DNA from 3 places in the Thermanaeromonas sp. C210 genome. Region 1 is predicted to be linked to each of the others. Evidence: riboswitches for the same ligand, from Rfam matches in the RefSeq annotation. Region 1 holds a riboswitch; each other region holds the start of a gene.
The links. A riboswitch is a leader RNA that binds a small molecule or an ion and turns the genes downstream of it on or off. The one in region 1 is predicted to bind cobalamin.

Region 1 (7,374 bases):
CTCTGGGGGAGGGCACAGTTCCTGCACTTCCACAATTTTTTCTACCAAACCCCTTGACTTGATGGCCCTTACCTTTTTTTCTATCTTTACAGAAGAACGCAGCACAGGCAGGACCTTTTCTTCTTCCGCAGTTTCGACCTCGAGGGCCAGACCGCATAAAGAGCTGAGCTCTCGGGGCATGGGTATTAGCTGGCCCTGTAACCCCGCTTCCTTCAAAGCCCTCTCCGCACTCAAGGCATAATAAGTTGAAGGAAAAGTGAAAAGAGTAACCTCGCGGCCCACCTTAACACCTCCGTTTTATATATTATAGCACTACCCCTTGGCTAGTTTGAGCATCGGCCCGGGGGCTTGGGAGGCCGAGGGAAGGCAGGCCCAAAGGGCTTCTTTACAGCGGGGTGGCCTAGGCCCTAGGGACCAACCTCTCTTTTGGAGCTCCAGGTACACCTCCAGTATCCACGGTAAAGTCAACCCGGCTTCCTGGATCATTTGAGACTGGAGAAATACCTCTTCCGGCCGCCCTCCGGCCAGCAATTGCCCCGATTTCAGGACAAAAATCCGGTCGGCCCAGGAGTAAGCCAGGTCTACATCATGGGTGGAAAGGACCACCGTCTTCCCCGCTCGATTAATTTCATCCATCAGACCGATAACCTGACTGCTAAGGTAAGGATCGAGGGAAGCCGTGGGCTCGTCTAAGATTATCACCTCCGGTTCCATGGCCAGGACGGCTGCGATACAAACCCTCTTTTTTTGTCCATAGCTCAGGAAATGGGTGGGCTTATCCGCCAGGTCCGTTATGCCGGTGGCAGCCATCGCCTCTTCTACCCGCCTCTTTACTTCGTCCGACGGCAGACCCACATTTAAGGGGCCAAAGGAGACCTCCTGGAATACGCTGGCCGCAAAAAGCTGGGAGTCCGGGTCTTGAAAAACGATCCCCACCTTCTGGCGCAAACCGGCCAATGAGGAGCGGTCATAGTGGACTTCCTGCCCTTGCCAGAATATCTTCCCCCGCCGGGGCCGAAAAATACCGTTAAAATGCAAGAAAAGGGTCGACTTGCCCGCCCCATTAGGGCCCAAAACGGCCACTTTACTCCCCCGTTCTATCTCTAGAGAAAGGCCCCGCAAAGCGGCGGTTCCATCGGGGTAGGTAAACTCAAGGTCACGGGCGGCCAAAATAGCCTCCAAATCCTTCACCTCCGCCGTACCGGTCCAGGACTACCAGGAACACCAACCAGAGAACAATAAGGAGTATACGGCGCTTGGAGAAGCAGTAGGCGGGCTCCAGCACCCTAAACTCACCGTCGAATCCCCGCGCAAGGAGGGCGGCATTCAGCATTTGTGACCTCTGAAAGCTTTTTAGAAACAGGTTGGCGACCAATTGGCCTAGTGACGATAAGGATCTGCACCACGAGCTGTATCCCAGCCGGGAAGCTTGGGACACATACATACTTGCAGCTGTCTCCCATAACACAAAAGTAAAGCGATAGACCAGGGCCATCAGTTCCAGGAAAAGGGACGGTATCCCCACCCGGCGGAACACCCGCATAATTTCTGTTACCGGTGTAGTAAGGGCCAGGAAGTAGAGACAGGAAACGCCGGAGAGGACGCGTAATAAGAGCCTCCCCGCCCTGACCACATCCTGCCCGGCTATTCCTACCGTTAAACTTCCGATGCTCACGCTGTAGAGCATCTCCCGAGATCCTTCCCACGTCACGGTAATTACTAAGGCTATAACGCCGGCCGCTAAGAAAGCAAGGGGTATCACCAGCAAGCGGAGGTAGAAGCGGAGGGGGACGCCGGCTACGGCGACCAAGAGCCAGGCCGTTAAAGCCAAGATGGCTAGAGAGGTCCACAGGCACCCGGCGTTCAAAGCCAGGACCAAGGTGCCTACGGCTAGGGCCACTTTTTCTCCCGGGTGGACCTTCCGCCATTTATTGCTGTAGGCGTATCGCTCTATACTAAGCATACTCCGGTCGCTTCCTTGCCGGGTCTCGGTAAGGGTCCCGCCCCCGGGAATAACCTACGCCCCTGGTTCTACCCCTGTCTTTTCTCACTTACAGCCTTGCCCTTCAGGTAGCCCAGGTAGTAACAAACAAACCCACTGCCCAGCGCCGCCTGCACTGCAAACAGGAAACTCTCTACCTCGCCGCTGGGGGGTTCCCATAAAGAGGAAAACCAGGGCTGATATCCGGGCTGGACCTCCCCGATAATTTCTTGGGCCTTCCCGTCGGCTCCGGCGAAGTCGGCTCCTTGTTGAACAATAAAGGGGGTTAATATTAGCGCCAAAGCAAGTAAGAGGAGGATAACATTCTTGTGGGTTATATTCACCTGCTTTTCCCCCTCTCTTAGCTGAGCACGGCCAAATCTTTCAATTCTTGCCTGCTATAGGCGACCAGGAAGTTAAACACCACAACCGTCAACAATCCCTCAATGACGGTCAAGGGTATCTGGGTCAGGGCAAAAATACCCATGAACTTTATAAAGGAAGCACTAATTCCTCCTTGCTGAGCCGGGAAAGCCAGGGCTAACTGGAAGGCCGTAGTAACATACGTTAACAGGTCGCCCAGGGCGGCAGCCAGGAAGGTGGCCAGCCACAGGGGAGCTTTCACTTTCTGCAATAGCTTGTAAGTACCGTAAGATACCAGGGGGCCAACCACCGCCATGGAAAAAGTATTGGCTCCCAGGGTGGTAAGACCCCCGTGGGCTAATAGCAGAGCCTGAAATAGCAGCACAATGGCTCCTAAAAGGCTCATTACTAAGGGCCCAAAGAGTATAGCGCCCAGCCCTACTCCCGTGGGATGCGAGCAGCTTCCCGTCACTGAAGGGAGTTTTAACGCCGAAAGCACAAAGGCGAAAGCGCCGGCCAGGCCCAGCAATAGCTTTAAGGAGGGGTTCCCCTGCACTTTAGCCTTTACGGCGAGCAAGCCTGCCACCCAGAAGGGAATTACTGCCAGGAACCAGAAGCCTGCCCACCCCAGGGGCAAAAAGCCTTCCATAATGTGCATGGCATAGGCCGGGCGCGGCAGGATTAAAGAAATTAACATAAGGTATGTTCCTAATATCCCTATTAAAGAGGTGCGCCGGTACATACTCTTCCTCCTTTGATAAAATTCCATGGACATCCCTTGCCGGATAATCCTTAAAATTCCTCTCGCGAACCCTGTCGGCGAGTTTCCACCGCCCCGGCTTAAAAGGCCGGCCTCAAAAATCCCTTCACAAGGGGATTCTTAGGCGAGCCCTCCTTACCTGCCAACTAGGCACCCCGTTTAAGTTTTGAGGGCTTTCCTCCCAAATAAAATTAAAACCTTCCGCCCTACATGATCACGGAAGGTAGCTAACCCGCACCACCCCCTATCCGCCGTAGGGATATGGTACCATACGGGAACGAGCGGGTCTCCTGGCTCCAGTTCCTCGCTTGCCCACGCCTTCCCAGGCCAAGGCCCAGTGGCTCTTTAGTCTTTAGTTTGTGGGCTCGCTCCCTGTCACAGTGGCGGGACCGCGTCAGAATCTCACTGACTTCCCCTCGCTGCCGTCAGGCAGCTTAACTCGTCCCCTAGTAGGTAAGTTGTGGCTGGTTCTATTATACCGGAACCTCCCCGAAGTAGCAAGGCCCCGGCCGCATTAATATCCTGATTATAAAGCATATTATTAAAGTCAGGGGTGAACGGCCATGGATGATCTGAGCCAACTCCTGGGGATCCTGGGGGCCATCTTTGCTGCTGCCCAGGGAATAGTAGAACAGCTCAAGGGGCGATGGCCGTGGCTGGGGCAGAAACTAGACGACCCCGTGCTGGAAAAAAGGCGGCAACTAAGGGTCTTGCTAGCCAATGCCATCGTTTCCGCTCTTCTGGCAGGTATAGCAGCCGTGGACGTCTTTGGCCTCTTAGGATTGGGCGCCGCCTTTGCCGGTATAAAAACATCCTACCCCGGCCTGTATCTGTTGCTTAACATGATCGCTGTGGGTTTAATGTCTACCTTTGGTAGCCCCTTCTTGCACGAGATATTGGATATACTGATAGAATTCAAGCGCAGTATTCGCATCCGCAACCAGGTCTCAGAATTTAGCTCGAGCCAAACCCCTTCCGAAAAAGTCCAAACCCGGGGTAACTGAATGGACCCCGGGCTTGTTAATATTTAGGTTCACCGGCAATTACCTTCGGGTTTAGTCCAGTCCGAACCATTTATGCAAAGCTCGCATGGCCCTGGCGAGATGTTCTTCGTCGATAATACAGGATACTTTAATCTCGGAAGTACTGATCATATGGATATTGATGCCTTCTTCCGCCAGGCAGGCGAACATGCCCGCGGCCACACCCGGGTTGGTAATCATGCCGGCGCCTACAATGGATACCTTGGCCACCTTATCATCATAGGCCACGGAGGTGGCCCCGATCTCTTCCTTTGCCTTTTGGGTGACTTCCAGGGCCTTGGCCAAATCATCCCTTGCTACGGTAAAGGCGATGTCGTTAACGCCGTCCCGCATGGCGCTCTGGACGATCATATCTACGTTAATGCTCTCCCGGGCCAGGGCTTCAAAAAGAACTTTAGCAATCCCGGGACGGTCGGGTACGTCGTAGATTGCTATCCTGGCCACATTCCGGTCACCGGCGACCCCGGTCACCACCATTTGCCTCTCCATATCGTTCACCTCTTTTACCAGGGTACCTTCATGGTAATTAAAGCTGGACCGGACTTCCAGCACCACCCCGTGTAATTTGGCAAATTCTACCGAACGCGGCTGCAAGACCTGGGCTCCCAAACTGGCCAGCTCTAACATTTCATCGTAGGATATGGTCGCCAGCTTGCGGGCGCCGGGAACAATTCGCGGGTCAGCGGTATAAACCCCGTCTACGTCGGTGTAGATCTGACATACTTCGGCCTTCAAGGCTGCCGCTACGGCCACTGCTGTAGTGTCGGAACCTCCCCGGCCCAGGGTGGTGATCTCGTTGTCACAGGTGACGCCCTGAAAACCCGCCACGATTACGATCCTGCCCGCGTCGAGTTCCCTCCTCAGGCGATCACAGCTCACCTCCAGGATCCGCGCTTTGGTATGGACGCCGTCGGTAAGAATGCCGACCTGCGCTCCGGTGAGAGAGATTACAGGTTCACCCAGCTCCTGGATGGCCATGGCCAAGAGGGCAATGGACATTTGTTCTCCCGTGGCCATAAGCATATCCAGCTCGCGGGCCGGCGGATTGGAGGTAATTTCCTTGGCCATGGCAATGAGCTTATCGGTGGTGTCTCCCGGGGCAGAGACCACTACGACTACCTGGTTGCCGGCCCGTTTGGTTTCCACTACCCTCCTGGCCACGTTCTTTACTCTTTCTGGCCCATCCACCGACGTACCGCCGTATTTTTGCACGATAAGTGCCATGGATTAATCCTCTCCCACTCTAACTTCTTCCTATATCTTTTTAGACTTTTCTTTAACACAGGGTAGCTCCTTCGCGGCAAGGTTGCAGTTCTTTAATCTGGCAATCCACCCCGTGTTTTTGAAAGGCCTTTTTCATGGCCTCCCCCACCCGGGGACAGCTACCGCGACAGTAGGCGATGACCGTAGGCCCGGAACCGCTCAGGGTTACCGCCAAGGCGCCTGCTTCCATGGCCGCGGCAAAAACACGTGCCATTCCCGGTACCAGAGGGAGCCGATAGGGCTGGTGCAGGCGGTCTTCCATGGCCTTGCCCATCAATTCCAGGTTCCCCACCTGGGCGGCTGCAATTAGAAGGGCTGTGCGGCTGAGATTGAAGACTGCATCCTCGACGGAAACCATTGATGGCAGTACACCGCGGGAAACCCTGGTGGAGAGGCTGAAGTGCGGTACGGCCACCTGCAAACAAAGACCCTCGGGCGGCTCTAGCCTCTGATAGTACACTTGTCTCCCGTTTAGGGCCGCTACCACCAAACCCCCGACCAGGGCGGGCACAACATTGTCGGGATGGCCTTCCAGCTCGGCGGCCAGGGAGACGAGTTCTTCCTCCCCAAGGGGACAACCCAACAGGGCATTGGCTCCTACCAGGCCGCCCACTACCGCCGCGGCGCTGGAACCCAGCCCGCGGGCCACCGGGATGCTGTTGTCAAATGTAATGCGGAAACCCGGAGCCTCCCGTCCTACCCGCGCATAAACCGCCCGTACTGCCCGGTAGGCGATATTTTCCGGTCCCCGCGGGATGCTTCCCTCACCCTCTCCCCGGACTGTTATCTCCAATCCAGGCGCTTCTTCTACCGAAATATAATCATATAGATTTAGGGCCAGCCCTAAGGCATCAAAACCAGGGCCCAGGTTGGCCGTCGTAGCCGGCACCCGCACTCGGGGCATAACCTTTTTCCCGCCTTCCTACAAAACAACATCCAGTACAGCCTGCTCGTCGGCCGGTAGCGAAAGGGGCTCTGCCACCTGCTGGATGGCGATATTGGGGTCCTTAAGCCCATGGCCGGTAAGGACGCAAACTACGCGGTCCCCGGGCCTGAAGAGGCCTTTCTGCCTGTATTTAAGCACCCCTGCCAGGGAGGCGGCCGAAGCCGGCTCCGCAAAAATCCCCTCCACCGTTGCCAAAAGGCGCTGGGCCGACAGGATCTCCTCATCGCTCACGCAATCAATAAACCCGCCCGATTCCCTGGCCGCCTCTACTGCGGGCTTCCAGCTGGCAGGGTTTCCAATACGGATGGCGGTGGCCACCGTCTCGGGATTGGGTACTACCTCCCCCCTTACGATGGGAGCAGCTCCCTCGGCCTGAAAACCGATCATCCGCGGCAGCCTCTCCGTTTTCCCGGCGGCCCGGTATTCCTTAAATCCCCGCCAGTAGGCGGTTATATTGCCAGCATTGCCTACGGGGATGGCCAGGTAGTCGGGGGCTTCCCCTAAGGCATCGCAAACTTCAAAAGCTGCAGTTTTTTGGCCTTCGAGGCGGTAGGGATTCAGGGAATTCACCAGGGTGATAGGATGTTCGGCTGTGATTTTACGTACAAGGTTCAGGGCAGCGTCAAAATTCCCTTGAACGGCTATAACCTGGGCACCGTAAAACAGAGCCTGGGCCAGCTTTCCTAAGGCGATGTTCCCCTCGGGTATCAGCACGCTGCATTTCAGCCCGCACCGGGCAGCGTAGGCGGCGGCGGAGGCAGAAGTATTGCCGGTGGAAGCACACATGATGGCCCGCGAACCGCTCTCCACGGCCTTGGCCACCGCCATTACCATGCCCCGGTCTTTAAACGATCCCGTTGGATTAAGTCCTTCGTATTTAAAGTACAGCTTTATGCCCAGGTCCCGGGAAAGATTGGGGGCCGGAATGAGGGGGGTGTTTCCTTCCAAAAGGGTAATAAAAGGAGTCTTCTCATTCACGGGCAGGAATTCTTTATATGCGGCGATGACACCGGGCCAC
Region 2 (7,374 bases), on a different contig from region 1:
TTACGTGGCGGTTTACTCCCGCTCCGTTAGGTGAGGGTAGATTGGCCGCGGCAGGACCGGGCGAAATCCCGCAGGCCTTTTCTACGTTGCTGACGATGGCCTCGGCCTCAAAAGTGCGCCCGACCTTTTCCAAATACGACGGTGATTCGGGCAAGGCGCGCCTCAATACGGCAGCATAAAGGGCCGGCAGGGCCCCGATGAAAAAGGCTGCTCGCCACCCCCAGGAAGGAACCGCGAGGTAGCCGACCAGCGCTGCCGCTATCCAACCCAAGGCCCAAAAACTTTCGAGAAGGACCGTCATGCGGCCCCGGTGTGCGGCCGGTGAGAATTCGCTGGCCAAAGTGAAGGCCACAGGTATTTCGGCTCCCAAACCTAATCCGATAACAAACCTGGTAAACATTAACACGGCATAGTTAGTGGACAATCCTGCCAGAAAGGTAGCCACACCGTACACTACTAGAGTACACGTAAATACCCGTTTCCGTCCCCACAAATCACCCAGGATCCCGCCGAGGACGGCTCCCAGTCCCAGGCCCGCCATACCGATGCTTCCCAGGGCGCCCAGCTGCGCGGCGTCTAGCTGCCAATCTTGAGCTATGGCCGGCAGGACAAATGATATCAGCCCCACATCCATGGCATCGAACAGCCAGCCAAGGCCGCATATAAGGAGCAATTTATAATGAAAGGAGCTGAGGGGGAGGCGCTCGAGCCTCGCAGCTATGCTCATCAGGTCATCCCCCTTAATTTTTACCGGTCGCAGTTTAATTATATCACCAGTTGCAGGCGTCTCCTAGTTGCTGGGGTACGAATTTCCCTGGCGCATCCCCAGTTTTGCTTCTAGGCCTGCTTGACTTTCGCTCGCTCCAAAAACCCTCGCGGGCCAAACTAGCGCTTGGCTCAAGGCTCCGGCAGGCTTCCCGGCAAATTCGACCTCCTGTCTCAGTTGCCGGCCTCGGCCATCCATGGCCTCGGGCCTGCCTCCGCCTTTCGCCTCGCTAAGTTTGGCTACCGCTCAGGTTTAGTCGCTCGCTTCCAAGCCCAAGCAGGCCTGCCCTGCAAAAAGTGGGGATAACTCAGACGAATTTCCCCCTCGACCTTTAAGCGATTATAAGTTATAATACTGCTGACAAGCTAGTTCTGCGGACGGGTGTCCAAGAGACTTAATAGGGAATCAGGTGAGAATCCTGAACGGTCCCGCCACTGTGACCGGGAAGCCTGCGGCAGGAGCCACTGTTCTCCTTTCAAAAAGCACCGTGAGGGAACGGGAAGGCGCCGTGGGGCGATGATCCGGGAGTCAGGAGACCTGCCCGTCCGGGGGTGTGGTGTCAACCTTCGGGGGAAAGGGGGCCACGCTATACTTAATGGCAGAGGAAACGATACCCCGGTCCGTCGTAGCCGGGTTTTTTGTTTCCGGGATGGCGGCTAGACCTCTCCAAGTAAGCGGCGTCTTGATGTTCGGGAGGAGATGATGAGGTGTACTTAAGACGACGGAGAAAGTTGCGGGTTGTTTCGGCGGTCATAATAGTGCTGGCGTTGGGGTTCTTTTTATTCGGTTGTGCCGACCGAAAAGCGACACAGGTGAGGAATTCTCCGGCGGCCGGTGGTGAGGAGTATCCCCTGACTGTCGCCGACGACATGGGTAGAACAGTCACCCTGGAGTCGAGGCCGGAGAGGTTGGTGTCCCTCTCCCCTGGCAACACGGAGATTCTTTTCGCCCTGGGTTTGGGGGACAAGGTAGTAGGAGTTGACGACTACAGCGATTATCCGCCAAAGGCCGCGGAAGTGCCCAAAGTAGGCGGTTTTTCTAACCCCAATGTGGAAAAAATCGTGGCGCTACAGCCGGATCTGGTCTTGGCCACCAATATGCACGAGCAGGCCGTAAGGCGGCTGGAGGAAGTGGGGATACCTGTTGCCGTCGTATCTCCTAAAACGGTAGAAGGCGTCCTGGAAAGCATCGAATGGATAGGCAAGATGACCGGCGCGGGCGAGGGCGCCGCCAGGTTGGTGGCCGATTTAAGGGGCAGAATGCAAAAGGTTGAGGCCGTGGTAAAGGAGATACCCCGGGAGAAGAGGCCGTGGGTCTACTATGAAGTCTACTCGGACCCCCTTATGACTGCCGGACCCCAGACCCTTATCGGCCAGTTAATAGAACTGGCCGGCGGTCGGAATATAGCTTATGACGCCCAGGCCGACTACCCAGAATTCAGTGTCGAAGCCATCATAGAGCGGAATCCAGAAGTGATTATTTTCCCCCAGTGGCACGGCAGTGAATCCCTTACGGTTGAACAGGTGAAGTCGCGGAATGGGTGGCAGCAGGTCAGGGCCATCAAGAATAACCGCGTTTTCGGCGTGGACGCCAACATTATCTCCCGTCCGGGTCCGCGGATAGTTGAGGCCCTGGAGGTGCTGGCCAAAATAATCCACCCGGAACTGTTCGAGGAGCCGGCCGAGCCGTCGTCGTGAAGGGAGCGGCCAGGAGAAACTCATAAAGAGCGCTGAGAGGATTATGGGGGATGGAAATAATTAAACTCGCGACTCGTCCTGAGGCCTCCTCCGGAATACCCGATACACCATTCACGGTACTGGAGCACAAGAGATGGAAGGCCAGGATCCTCATCTTACTGCTTCTTGTGCTGTTGCTCACCACCATGATGGTAGCCGTTCGGGTGGGAGCGGTCCACATCCCGCTGACGGACTTATTGAGAACGCTGGGGATGATTTCCGGCTCTGGTCTTGCCCATGACCCGGTGAACAAGGCCATCATCATCGAGCTTCGGCTGCCGCGGGTCGTGTTGGCCGCCCTGGTAGGGGCATCCCTGGGAGTTGCGGGTGCCACTTTTCAGGCATTGTTTCGTAACCCTATGGCCGATCCGTACGTTATTGGGGTTTCTTCGGGTGCTTCCCTGGGAGCTACAGTAGCCATGTTACTGGCCCTGGATTTCCGGCTTCTAGGGGTAGGCTCCGTGCCCGTACTGGCCTTCGCCGCGGCTCTGGCTACCGTGGTCCTCGTTTACCACCTGGCCAGAACGGGGAATGTCGTTTCCATTTTTACCCTGCTCTTGGCGGGGATCGCCGTAGGTTCTTTTCTGTCGGCCATTGTTTCCTTATTGGTATACTTCTCCGGTGAACGGCTGCACCAGGTTGTTTTCTGGCTAATGGGGGGGTTCAGCGGCTCTAATTGGTCCTACGTCCGGGTGGCAGTTCCCTATTTCATCCTGGGGACGGGTGTGGTCGCCTTCCATGCCCGTGAACTAAATCTTCTCCTCTTAGGCGAAGAGACGGCCGGCCACCTGGGCGTTGAAGTCGAGCGGGCGAAAAAACTTCTCCTGACGGGGGCCACCCTTTTAACGGCCACCGCCGTTTCTACCAGCGGCGTGATCGGGTTCGTAGGGCTGATCGTTCCCCATGCCGTTCGGCTGATGGCCGGGCCTGACCACCGTTTCCTGGTCCCGGCTTCGGCCCTGGCGGGCGCCACGCTCCTGGTGGCCGCCGACGCCCTGGCCAGAACAGTCTTGGCTCCTACGGAGCTTCCCGTGGGATTGATAACGGCCCTGGCAGGAGGTCCCTTCTTTATCTACGTCCTCCGCAATCGGAGGAAAATGAGGTTCTTTAGTTAGGGCAGGTGGGGGTCTTGGGCCAAGTTCTACTGGATGTTCACGGAATTACCTACAGCTACAGTTCCGTCCCGGCCTTAGAGGGAATAACTTTCCGGGTGCGGCCGGGGGAAATGATAGCCGTGATAGGACCCAACGGTTCCGGTAAATCCACCCTTATTAAATGTCTTGATCGCGCCCTTCGCCCCCAGCGGGGGGCAGTTATGCTCGACGGACGGGATTTGTGGGAGTATTCGCCCCGGGAAACGGCTAAGCGTATGGCCGTGGTGCCCCAGGAAACGGTCACGGAATTTGACTTTACAGTGGCTGAAGTTGTTCTTATGGGCCGCCAGCCCCACCTGTCCGGGCTGTTGAGGCGCGAAAGCTGGCGGGACCTGGCCATTGTACGTGAAGCCATGGAACTTACTTCGATCCTGCACCTGGCGGAACGTCCGGTGTCCAGCCTGAGCGGAGGAGAGAGGCAGCGGGTTATTATTGCCCGGGCCTTAGCCCAGGAACCCGAAGTTCTCCTTCTGGACGAGCCTACTTCCCACCTGGATATTACTTACCAGGTGGAAATACTGGATTTACTTGCCTACCTCAACCGCATCAAGAATATATCTATCATAGCGGTCATCCACGATTTGAACCTGGCCGCCCAGTATTTCCCGCGGGTGATCCTTTTAAGCGGGGGCAAGATTGTGGACGTCGGTCCCCCGGAGAAGGTGATTACTACGCCTAACATAAGGAAGGCTTACAATAGCGAAATCCTCCTCAGCCGTCACCCCGGGAACGGGCGGCTTTTTGTAACCTTGTTGCCCCGTAGAAGCGCAGGGAGGACGTCCGGTAACTCCCGCCCTGCGGTGCACCTGGTGGGCGGGGGAGGGACGGCGGCCGGGTTAATGGAGGCCATGTTCTGCCGGGGGTGGAAGGTTACGGCCGGCGTCCTGAACCGGGGCGACCGGGACTGGGAACAGGGGAGGCTTTTGGGGATTGAGATGGTGGAAATACCCCCCTTTGTTCCCATCGGCGACGAAGACCACCGGCGCAACCTGGCCCTAATGAAGAAGGCGGATTGCGCCCTCTTGGCCAGCGTGCCCTTCGGCCAGGGAAATATCCGCAACCTTTACGCTCTTGAGGAGGCCCTGTCCGGCGGCCTGCCCGTATTTCTGGTAGACGAAAGCCCCATTGAGGAAAGGGATTACACCGGAGGAGCGGCCACAAAGGTCTATAAGCGAATGATAGAGAAGGGAGCTTGCTCGGTGCCGAGCGAGACCTCCGCCTTAGAGGCCATCCAAAGTCATTTCGCTAAGGGTATTACGCTATCCGAGTAATGTGGATCTGTGGACTGGAATGAAAGCTAAATAAGACAAAGGGGGCATTTTCGTGTCCATCAAGGGCTTGCCTTTTTTCTGCTCGTGGAGCGGGGGAAAAGACTCCTGCCTGGCCTTGTATTACGCCATCCGGGAGGGTGGGAAGCCGCGGGCGCTATTTACCACCCTGGCGGAAGGGGGAGATAAGACCCGGGCCCACGGCCTGCCCTTGGACCTGCTGCACCGTCAATCCGCGGCCCTCGGCATTCCCCTAGTTACCCGGGCAACTTCGTGGGAGGACTATACTGCCGTATTTATATCGGTGCTCCGTCAACTTAAGGAACAGGGGATTGAGGCCGGTGTCTTCGGCGATATCGATCTGGAAGCCCACCGGGAATGGGTAGAGAATACCTGTTCTTCGGCGGGCATTTTTCCCTTCCTGCCCCTGTGGAAAAAACCTCATCGCGAACTTTTGAGAGAGTTCCTGGAGCTGGGCTTTAAAGCCACGATTATCGCGGTTAAAGATGACATCCTGGACAAAAGCCTTCTGGGGAAAACCCTGGACGAGGAAATTATCGATAGGATGGAGCGCTCGGGGGTGGATCCCATGGGCGAGCAGGGGGAATTTCACACCGTAGTGACAGATGGTCCTATCTTTTCTTTCCCCCTCTCCCTAGAAATGGAAAGCCAAGTCTTGCACGACGGCTATTGGTTTCAACAAGTGAGGGTAGCCCCGGCACTTGCTGGCAAGGCTGGACGGTAGGTCACGTGCCAATCCGCAAAACGGGCTGGCTCGGGGAAAATATCGGCGCTGGGCGCTGGACCACTTCGCGCAAACGGCTCATCATGCAAAGCCGGTTCAGCTAAGTAATAAGCGGCGGCTTGCTGGCCCCTGATGCATGATCAGGTCGACGACAGACGTCAGCTCCTCCCGGAGGGTCTCAATCTCCGGGGTAAGATCCAGCAGGGGAATTTTAACCTGACCCATCGCCCACCCCGCCTATCCTGACGATAGTTTTCTTGCCGCGTTTCTCGTACCTCTTGCCGCATTCAATACAGGCGGCTCTCCTGCCCTCGAAACGTAAAGGCCGGCCGCACTCGCAGGCCCAGCCGCAAAGCCTGGCAGGCACACCGGCAACCAGGGTGTAAGGCGGCACGTCCCTGGTCACCACCGCCCCTGCTGCTACGAAAGCCCATTCCCCTATAGTCACCCCGCAGATTACAGTCGCGTTGGCACCGATGCTGGCCCCCCTTTTTACCAGAGTGCGGACGTAGTCGTCGCTGGTGTTCCGGGGATAGGCGGCACGGGGCGTCTTGATATTGGTAAAGACCATACTTGGGCCGAGGAAAACGTCGTCTTCCAAGGTGACTCCTTCATACACAGAAACGTTATTCTGGATTTTAACGTTGTTGCCTATTTTTACGTTACTGGCCACAAAGACGTTTTGGCCCAGGGTGCAGTTTTCTCCTATTTCGGCACCGCTCATCACATGGCTGAAGTGCCATATTCTTGTGCCTTTGCCTATTCTGGCCCCGGCATCGATGCAGGCTGATTCGTGGACGAAATAATCTTTCCGCTCCATTTCCCATCTTCCTTTAACTGTTTTTCTGCTTCTTCCAGCACGGCGATTACCTCCAGGGCACCCTTACCGTCGGAGAGCGGCCGGCGGCGGTCCGCAACCCTATTCAGGAAATGGCGGCACTCCAGCAATAGGGGTTCCCCCTCCCCCTGAAAAACGACTTCACTGCCGGCGTCTTCGTTCTGCAGGTCGGGGGTTATCCGCTTCTTGTGCAGGGTTAATCGCTGTTGCACCTCGTCGTAAACAAGCATGGCTTTAGAACCCGCGATGGTAAGGAGGCGTCGCTGCTCGGGCCACAGCCACGATACATGCAGGTGGGCTGCAATACCACCGGGAAACCTCAGGTGCAGGTAGACGTCGTCTGCAATCTCTTTTTGCAGGAAACACTGCCCGCTGGCTTTTACCTGCTGGGGTTTTTGCCCTACCAGGTAGAGGAGCACGGCGATATCGTGAACGCCGAAACTCCATAGCACATTCTCGGCTGACCGCACTCGCCCCAGTTTGAGGCGTTCCTGGGTTAGAAAGGCCACCGGCCCGATAACCCCTGCCTCGAGGTAACGTTTCAACCACTGGACGGCCGGCTGGTAGAGCAGGAGATGTCCCACCATCAGGATGCGGTTCTTGTTTTCCGCCAGGGCAACCAGTTCTTCGGCCTCCGCCCGGGAAAGGGCTAGCGGTTTCTCCACAAATACGTCCTTTCCCGCCAGCAGGGCTTCCCGGGCCACCTGGTAATGGGTGGCCGCCGGTGTGGCAATGGCCACCGCGGCAATATCGCAGGCCAGCAGGTCCCCGTAATCTGAGTACACGGGCAGGCCGGGATATGCAGCCACCAGCCATTGCCTTGTTGCCGGGTTTATTTCCGCTACCCCGGCAAGCCGGCCCAGGGAA
Region 3 (7,374 bases), on a different contig from region 1:
GAAGGCCAGCTGCACCGAGCTTATTCCCGGCAGCACCCGCATTTCCTCCGGGCGAAAACGGCGCTGCAGCCAGCCCAAGAGGCTATAAAGGCCGGGATCTCCCGAGACCAGAACTGCTGTCGGGCGCCCCGCTACCGAACTCAAATACCGGTATAACCCTTCCAGATCGGCATCAATAATCCTGCGTTCCTTATCGAGGAAACCGAACAGTTCCAGGGCCCGGCGCCCTCCCACCAAAATCTCCGCCTCCGCTGCCGCCTGGTAAGCCGCCGGCGTAAGCCACATAGGATCGCCCGGTCCCACGCCGACCACCGTAAGCCAAGGCCGCCTTTCACCCTGCATGCTGCAAGTCCTCCATTATCCTAGCCCCTTCCTCGTCCTGGCCGACGATGCCACCGGCCAGGTCCAAGAAGGCGGTCCCCACCTCCAGGACATCCCCTACCAGCTCCCGGCTGCGCTTGCTGGCCACGGAAGCCAGATGGTCCCAGAATTCGCGGGACCGCCTTTCCTCCCAGAAACCGCGCAGAATTTGAACAACAACCTCCAGGGTATTGGCCGACAGTATAGCCTGCACCCCCTCGGGTGGGAGGCCCCAGGCTGCCGCCCTCGCAGCCACAATCTCCCGCCGGGCATCTGCCGTCCGGCTATGGGTATTAAAGATACCGCCGGCCACCTTCACTAACTTGCCCACGCCACCCCACAGGAGCACCTTCTTCAAGCCCCGCTCTGCACACGCCTTAAGCAGGTCTCCTATGTAGTTACCGCTCAAGATTACCGCCCTTTCCGGCAGGCCGTAACCCTCCACCGCCTGGCGCCGGCCCCGGCGGCCGGGCGTTAACACGATGGCTCTAAATCCCGCCGCCCGGGCTACATCAATTTGCGGGAGGAGGGAAACGCGCAGCGCCTCTTCCGACATGGGCTCTACAATGCCGGTAGTCCCCAGGATGGACAGGCCTCCTACAATTCCCAGGTGGGGGTTTAAAGTGCGCCGGGCCAGTTCCTCACCGCCGGGGATACTTATGGTGAGCTCCACACCCTCACCTTCGGGGATAAAATCCCTGACTGCTGCGAAAATCATGGCGCGGGGCACGGGATTGATGGCCGGCTCTCCCACCGGTACCGCCAGGCCCGGAAGAGTTACCTTTCCCACCCCTCTACCGGCCTTCAAAGTAATCCCCCGCCCTCCGGGACGCGCCCTCACCTGAACGGCGGCACCGTGGGTAATGTCGGGATCATCGCCTGCGTCTTTGATGACCGTAGCTTCTGCCCAGCCCTCCCCCCGCCGCACCGTTACCGGGAGTTCGATTACCTCTCCCCGGGGCAGGGTGACCCGCACTCGGTCCTCTGTTTTTCCGGGGCCCCAGAGGGCTTTTACCGCCGCCCTGGCTGCGGCCGCCGCGCAGGTACCGGTGGTATAGCCCTTTCTAAGATTGTTCATAGAGACCTCCTCCCGGTCCCTTAAGTTGCCTCCGGACAGCCAGGGATTTTACTTCCACGGGCAGGCCGCAGACCACTAGATACACCGCGTCGGCCCTGGAGGCCACTTCCTGATTGGCCAGGCCCAGGAGATCGCGATAAAGGCGGCCGAGGGGATAGGGTGGTACCACCCCTAATCCCACCTCATTGCTGACCAGGATAACGTCGGCCGGGGACTCCTGGGCCCTGCGGGCCACCTTCCGCAACCGGACCACGACCTCCTCCTCGCCGAGGCCCTCCTCTACCAGGAGGTTGCCCACATAAACCGCCAGGCAGTCCACCAGGAGGACCCTTCCCCTCTTCCCCCATTCTTTGATTACTTCCTCCAGGGCCACGGGTTCCTCCACCGTAGTCCAGCAGTCCGGCCTCCGGGCCTTATGGCGGGCCACCCGGGCGGCCATCTCCTCATCCGTGACCCTGGCGGTGGCCACATAAACGACCTCCTCACCCCAGCTCGCGGCCAACTCTTCGGCAAAGCGGCTCTTACCGCTCCGCACCCCTCCCGTAATGAGTACCAGCCTTCCCCGTTCCAATCCCGGACCTCCCTAAACTGCCTAGCTCCACATACCAAAAAACCCAGCCTCTCGCCTAGAGGCTGGGTTGCTATTATCCTTCCATCGGGCCCTTCCCTTGACGCGAGGGTCTACAGTCACCACAGGCAGGTCTCCTGGCTCCGGCTCACCGCCATCCTTCCCCTTCCCAGGGCGTACCCCAGTGGGCTTTCTGAAGGATAGCTCCCCGGTTACAGTGGCGCGACCGCTCAGGATTTTCACCTGATTCCCTTTTAGCCTTACGGCACCTGTGGTCGTCCGCTATTTTTTCCTTCAGTATAGCGCAAGATCGTTCACTAATCAAGGGTTTCCTGTCGCAATCATGCCCCTTGTTCTCGTCCGGCCACCACTCCTAAACCCCGGAGCTAAAAGAGCCCGCCGGAGTCTAGCTCTAGGGCGGCTGCGCTGGGAGGCTAAAGCTTCCCGGGTCCTTCTCCCGACCGGCCAGGCCTCTCCCCTTCCCCGCCATCAAAGGCACTCCTTAGGGCACGGGCACACCCCTTGAGTCTTTCTATGACCTCCTCGCCCACTGTCACGGCTCCCAGCTCGGCATGGTCCGGGATGTCCGGACCGTGAAAATCGGAGCCGCCGGTAACCAGGAGGCCGAGCTCTCCGGCCAGGTCCAGGTAGCGGGCCACCTCCTCCCGGCTGTGCTGGGGGTAATAGGCCTCAAGCCCCTGAAGCCCTCTGCTCGCCAGTTCCCTTATAATGGCGTCTTCGCCTATGAGGCCGGGATGGGCCAGCACGGCTACTCCCCGACAGGATCTGATAATCTCGACACCTTCGGCCGGCGCAAGTTTATACCGGGGCACATAGGCCGGCCGTCCCCGTTCCAGGAGCTCGGAAAAAGCAGCCTCGATGGAGGGAACAAGGCCCCGCGCTACCAGGGCCTGGGCAATATGCAGACGTCCGACGGCCTGCCCCCGGACCAGGGGAGACACGTCCTCCCAGGTAACGGGATAACCCAGCTCTTGCAACCGGGCGATGATCTTAAGGCACCGCCTGTACCGGGCCTCCTGCCGCTGTTGCAAGAAGCTGCGTAGCCTGTCCCCCTGGAAGTCGATATAATATCCCAGCAGGTGGACGTCACAACCCTCCCACTCGGTGCTCAACTCAATGCCCGGGATTACCTCAATACCATAAAGGGAAGCCACAGCCAGGGCTTCCTCTAAGCCGTCCACCGTGTCATGATCCGTAACCGCTATGGTCGCCAGCCCTTTTCGATGTGCCAGCCGGACCAGTTCGTGGGGCGTTAGCTTTCCATCCGAAGCGGTAGTATGGGTATGGAGGTCTCCGCCTTTGACTGCCGGCACCCCCCTGCTTCCCCGGCTTACTTTTGCTTGTTAAAAACCAGGACTCGGCCTTCCTCCCTAAAGGCTATCAGTTTTTTCTGGGTTGCTTCTCTCCTTATACTCTCCAACATGTGGTCGATTATTTCTTCCTGCACCAGCAGGTCTTCTTCCTGCACATTCTCATTAACATCCGCCACCAGGCTCTCGCCGAACTGCTGGCGTACGAGGGTCATTATAAGGTCAATTTCCCCCTGGGACAGGGTTCCCACATCCCTCTGCACCTCGAGAACGGTGAGCTGCTCGAAGCAGTGATAATCCAGGATGATTACCTGGGCCTCCCGCTGCTCCAGGAGATTAAAGGTGGCCAAAGACTTAACAAACTGCTCCCTGAACTCTTCCAGTTCCTCGCGGGGAACCCGGCCCCTCAGCATGAAGGAAAACTTTAGTATGCGGGCGCCCGGTTCATAATTGATGGTCCCTATCTCCGGATAGCGCACCAGTATAGAGATTAATAGTCCCACGCTGTCGGATATCTCGCCGTTGTACCGGTATCGTACGCCCATACTGTGCCACCTGCCTTCTACCTAAACGGTGTTCAAGGCTTAGTTCTGCGCCTTCTTCAAAAAATCCTGCCATCTTTTAGTTCGGGCCGCAAAAAATATGGTGGCAGAGATGGCAATTTAAGGCCTCTCCCTGCCACCCCTGCCTGTAAGCAACACCTTCCCGGCCTACTTGGCATAGTCCACGGCCCTTGTTTCCCGAATGACCACTACCTTAATCTGGCCCGGATATTCCAGTTCATGCTCGATCTTCTTCACTATGTCCCGGGCCAGCTGCACGGCCATGGTATCGTCTATTTTCTCGGGCTTGACTATGATGCGGATCTCGCGGCCTGCCTGTATGGCGTACGCCTTATCCACTCCGCTAAAGGAGTCGGCAATCTCCTCTAGTTTTTCCAGACGCTTGATGTAGGCCTCCAGCGTTTCCCGCCGCGCTCCGGGCCTGGCGGCGGAGATGGCATCGGCCGCCTGCACCAGCACAGCCTCGAGGCTGCGCGGCTCTATATCCCCGTGGTGGGCTGCAATGGCGTGGATTACCTCCGGGGACTCCCGGTATTTCTTGGCCAGCTCAACCCCGATATTGACATGGGGCCCTTCTACTTCGTAGTCTACGGCTTTCCCGATATCGTGGAGCAGGCCGGCACGCTTGGCCACCTGGACGTCGGCCCCCAGCTCGGCCGCCATGGAGCCCGCCAGAAAGGCCACCTCCAGCGAATGTTTCAGGACGTTCTGGCCGTAGCTGGTCCGGTACTTAAGCCGGCCCAACAACCTGATAAGTTCCGGGTGCAGGCCGTGAACGCCGGCCTCAAAAGCAGCCTGTTCACCCTCCTCCCGGATCTTCTGCTCGATCTCCCGCCGGGCCCTTTCCACCATTTCCTCAATGCGGGCCGGGTGAATGCGGCCGTCGGCAATGAGCTTCTCCAGGGCAATACGGGCTATTTCCCGGCGGATGGGGTCAAAGGCTGATAAAATGACGGCCTCCGGAGTATCATCGATAATTAAGTCCACACCGGTCAGGGTTTCCAGGGCGCGGATATTGCGTCCCTCGCGCCCGATGATGCGCCCCTTCATCTCATCGTTGGGCAGGTTAACCACGGAAACAGTGGTTTCGGCCACCACTTCAGGAGCACACCGCTGAATGGCCCAGGTGATGATCTCTTTGGCTCGTTTGTCGGCTTCCTCCTTGGCCTCCGTTTCCACTTGTTTGATCAACAGGGCGGCCTCATGGCGCACCTCGTCCTCCACGCTTTTCAGCAGCAGCGCCTTGGCCTCTTCGGTCGTCAAGCCGGAAAGGCGCTCCAGTTCGGCCACCTGCTGCCGCTTGAGCTCCTCCAGATGCTGCTTGAGGCGTTGCAGGTCTTCTTCCTGCCGCTGAAGATGGGCTTCCCTTCGTTCGAGACCCTCGGCCTTCCGCTCCAGAGCTTCCTCCTTCTGCAGCAGGCGGCGCTCCAGGCGCTGGAGCTCACTACGCCTTTCGCGGTTTTCCCGCTCCACTTCATTACGGAGGCGATGGACCTCTTCCTTAGCCTCCAGGAGGGCCTCCCGCTTCCTGGCCTCGGCCTCCCTTTTGGCCTCCTCGATGATGGCCGCCGCCGACTTTTCCGCGGAAGCTATCTTAGTCTCCACCAAATATCTACGGAGAACATACCCAATTCCCGTGCCTGCCGCCAGAGCCGCCAGCAGGGATGCTATCCAAACTAAAATCTCTCTCACCCCCTTGACATAAAATAAAGCCGAGCAGAAACCCGGCTTAGGAAAGGCATCCTACCAATTTTTCCCTTGAAAAAATACAGCTATGCACCTGTTGGCTAAGAACTGGCTAACGGGACCCTCTTCTACTCCGGCCTAACGGCACAAGAAAGGCCTCTACTTCTCCGCAGTCCGTATTTTACCCTGATTATGCTCAAAGGCCGCCAACTGACCCCTTAATATCTAAGGCACAAGCCTATCACGGTGCATCTATTTCAAGGACTTGGTAGTACGCCTTAACACCTAGTTTCCCTCGATGGTATTGTATTATTTTCGGTAATTGGCTGTCAAGCAAGTTCCGGCCAGCCCCTGGACGCCGCGTGCACCGCCGCCGGACGCCCGAGACCACCCTTTAATCTTCTCCGTCGCCTTCCCTCGGCCGGGTAAGGAAGGTGGCCACATTAGCACTGGCCTTCTGGGCTAACTGCCCGGCCAGGGCGGCGGCCAGCTCGGCATGCTGGCGCAGGTACTCCTTCGCCGCCTCGCGCCCTTGGCCCAGGCGCTCTTCCCCCACCGAATACCAGGTGCCGCTCTTCTTGACGATGCCCAGGTCTACGGCCAAGTCGATAAGACACCCTTCTTTATCGATGCCCCGTCCGTAAATAATATCGAATTCCGCCTGCCGGAAGGGAGGAGCGACCTTATTCTTGACGACCTTGACCCGGGTCCGGCTGCCTATAATGTCGGCCCCCTGCTTGATATTGTCGACTTTACGCACATCCAGCCGGACCGAGGCATAGAACTTTAGGGCCCGGCCTCCCGGCGTAGTCTCGGGATTACCGAACAGCACTCCCACTTTTTCCCGCAGCTGGTTTATAAAGATGGCCACCGTGCGGGACTTGGACACCACACCCGCCAGTTTCCTCAGGGCCTGGGACATAAGCCGGGCCTGGAGCCCTACGTGGGCATCCCCCATTTGGCCTTCGAGTTCGGCCCGGGGAACCAGGGCGGCCACCGAATCGATCACCACCACATCGATGGCCCCGCTCTTTACTAAAACTTCGGCTATTTCTAAAGCTTGCTCACCGGTATCGGGCTGGGAAACCAGGAGGTTGTCGATGTCCACTCCCAGATTGCGGGCGTAGAGGGGATCCAGGGCATGTTCCGCGTCGATGAAGGCGGCGGTACCCCCTTGCTTCTGGGCCTCGGCTATGATATGGAGGGCCACGGTGGTCTTACCGGAAGACTCCGGCCCGAATATCTCCACAATGCGCCCCCGGGGTACCCCTCCCACTCCCAGGGCCAGGTCCAGGGGCAGGGCACCCGTGGGTATAACTTCCACATTGAGGCGGGCGCTGGCTTCCCCCAACTTCATTATGGAGCCCTTGCCGAAATGGCGTTCGATCAGGTTAAGGGTGTGCTCCAGCATCTTCTGCTTTTCTGATACTTCCACCCTTGGGTTCCTCCTCCAGGTTACTATTTCCATTTTAGAAAAATTTTTGACCTGAAGTCAAGGTAAATGTTTCTAAAACCTCGTAGCGGGGTCCCCGGGGGGTTAGATGACTCTGCATGAGCACTATCTCTTTTACCCTCTCTTCTCCCCAATTTTCTCCCTGACAGAGCCGTAGCCGTTGCTCAAGTTGAGTCCAATTGGCCCTGGACCGCAAACGCCCCAAGGTTAAATGGGGAGTAAAAGGCTCAGAGCCAAAGCCCAGGGGAAGAAGTGCGCCCTCTACGCGCCGGTGGAGATCCATTAAAGAAGGATTGGGATCAAGGCCCACCCAAATCACCCGGGGCCGGGACCAA

Region 2: it holds a riboswitch for cobalamin, as region 1 does, so the genes downstream of both, TAMC210_RS11200 (ABC transporter substrate-binding protein) here and TAMC210_RS09215 (energy-coupling factor ABC transporter permease) in region 1, are expected to answer to the same signal.
Region 3: it holds a riboswitch for cobalamin, as region 1 does, so the genes downstream of both, cobU (bifunctional adenosylcobinamide kinase/adenosylcobinamide-phosphate guanylyltransferase) here and TAMC210_RS09215 (energy-coupling factor ABC transporter permease) in region 1, are expected to answer to the same signal.

The regions. Positions count from the first base shown of each region.
Region 1 is NZ_BLWF01000003.1:359,320-366,693, reverse strand. It holds gene TAMC210_RS09235 (DUF3343 domain-containing protein) at 1-282, opposite strand, end outside; gene TAMC210_RS09230 (ATP-binding cassette domain-containing protein) at 313-1,191, opposite strand; gene cbiQ (cobalt ECF transporter T component CbiQ) at 1,157-1,963, opposite strand; gene TAMC210_RS09220 (energy-coupling factor ABC transporter substrate-binding protein) at 2,032-2,325, opposite strand; gene TAMC210_RS09215 (energy-coupling factor ABC transporter permease) at 2,343-3,041, opposite strand; cobalamin riboswitch at 3,368-3,562, opposite strand; gene TAMC210_RS09210 (hypothetical protein) at 3,668-4,108, shown strand; gene TAMC210_RS09205 (aspartate kinase) at 4,160-5,371, opposite strand; gene thrB (homoserine kinase) at 5,424-6,314, opposite strand; gene thrC (threonine synthase) at 6,333-7,374, opposite strand, start outside.
Region 2 is NZ_BLWF01000004.1:176,147-183,520, reverse strand. It holds gene TAMC210_RS11205 (MFS transporter) at 1-727, opposite strand, end outside; cobalamin riboswitch at 1,129-1,325, shown strand; gene TAMC210_RS11200 (ABC transporter substrate-binding protein) at 1,474-2,463, shown strand; gene TAMC210_RS11195 (FecCD family ABC transporter permease) at 2,514-3,617, shown strand; gene TAMC210_RS11190 (ABC transporter ATP-binding protein) at 3,632-4,927, shown strand; gene TAMC210_RS11185 (diphthine--ammonia ligase) at 4,980-5,669, shown strand; gene TAMC210_RS13700 (hypothetical protein) at 5,766-5,894, opposite strand; gene TAMC210_RS11180 (acyltransferase) at 5,881-6,489, opposite strand; gene TAMC210_RS11175 (Gfo/Idh/MocA family protein) at 6,429-7,374, opposite strand, start outside.
Region 3 is NZ_BLWF01000004.1:58,301-65,674, forward strand. It holds gene cbiE (precorrin-6y C5,15-methyltransferase (decarboxylating) subunit CbiE) at 1-342, opposite strand, end outside; gene cbiD (cobalt-precorrin-5B (C(1))-methyltransferase CbiD) at 332-1,438, opposite strand; gene cobU (bifunctional adenosylcobinamide kinase/adenosylcobinamide-phosphate guanylyltransferase) at 1,425-2,009, opposite strand; cobalamin riboswitch at 2,117-2,294, opposite strand; gene TAMC210_RS10600 (PHP domain-containing protein) at 2,441-3,340, opposite strand; gene TAMC210_RS10605 (hypothetical protein) at 3,358-3,882, opposite strand; gene rny (ribonuclease Y) at 4,048-5,592, opposite strand; gene recA (recombinase RecA) at 5,981-7,054, opposite strand; gene thpR (RNA 2',3'-cyclic phosphodiesterase) at 7,056-7,374, opposite strand, start outside.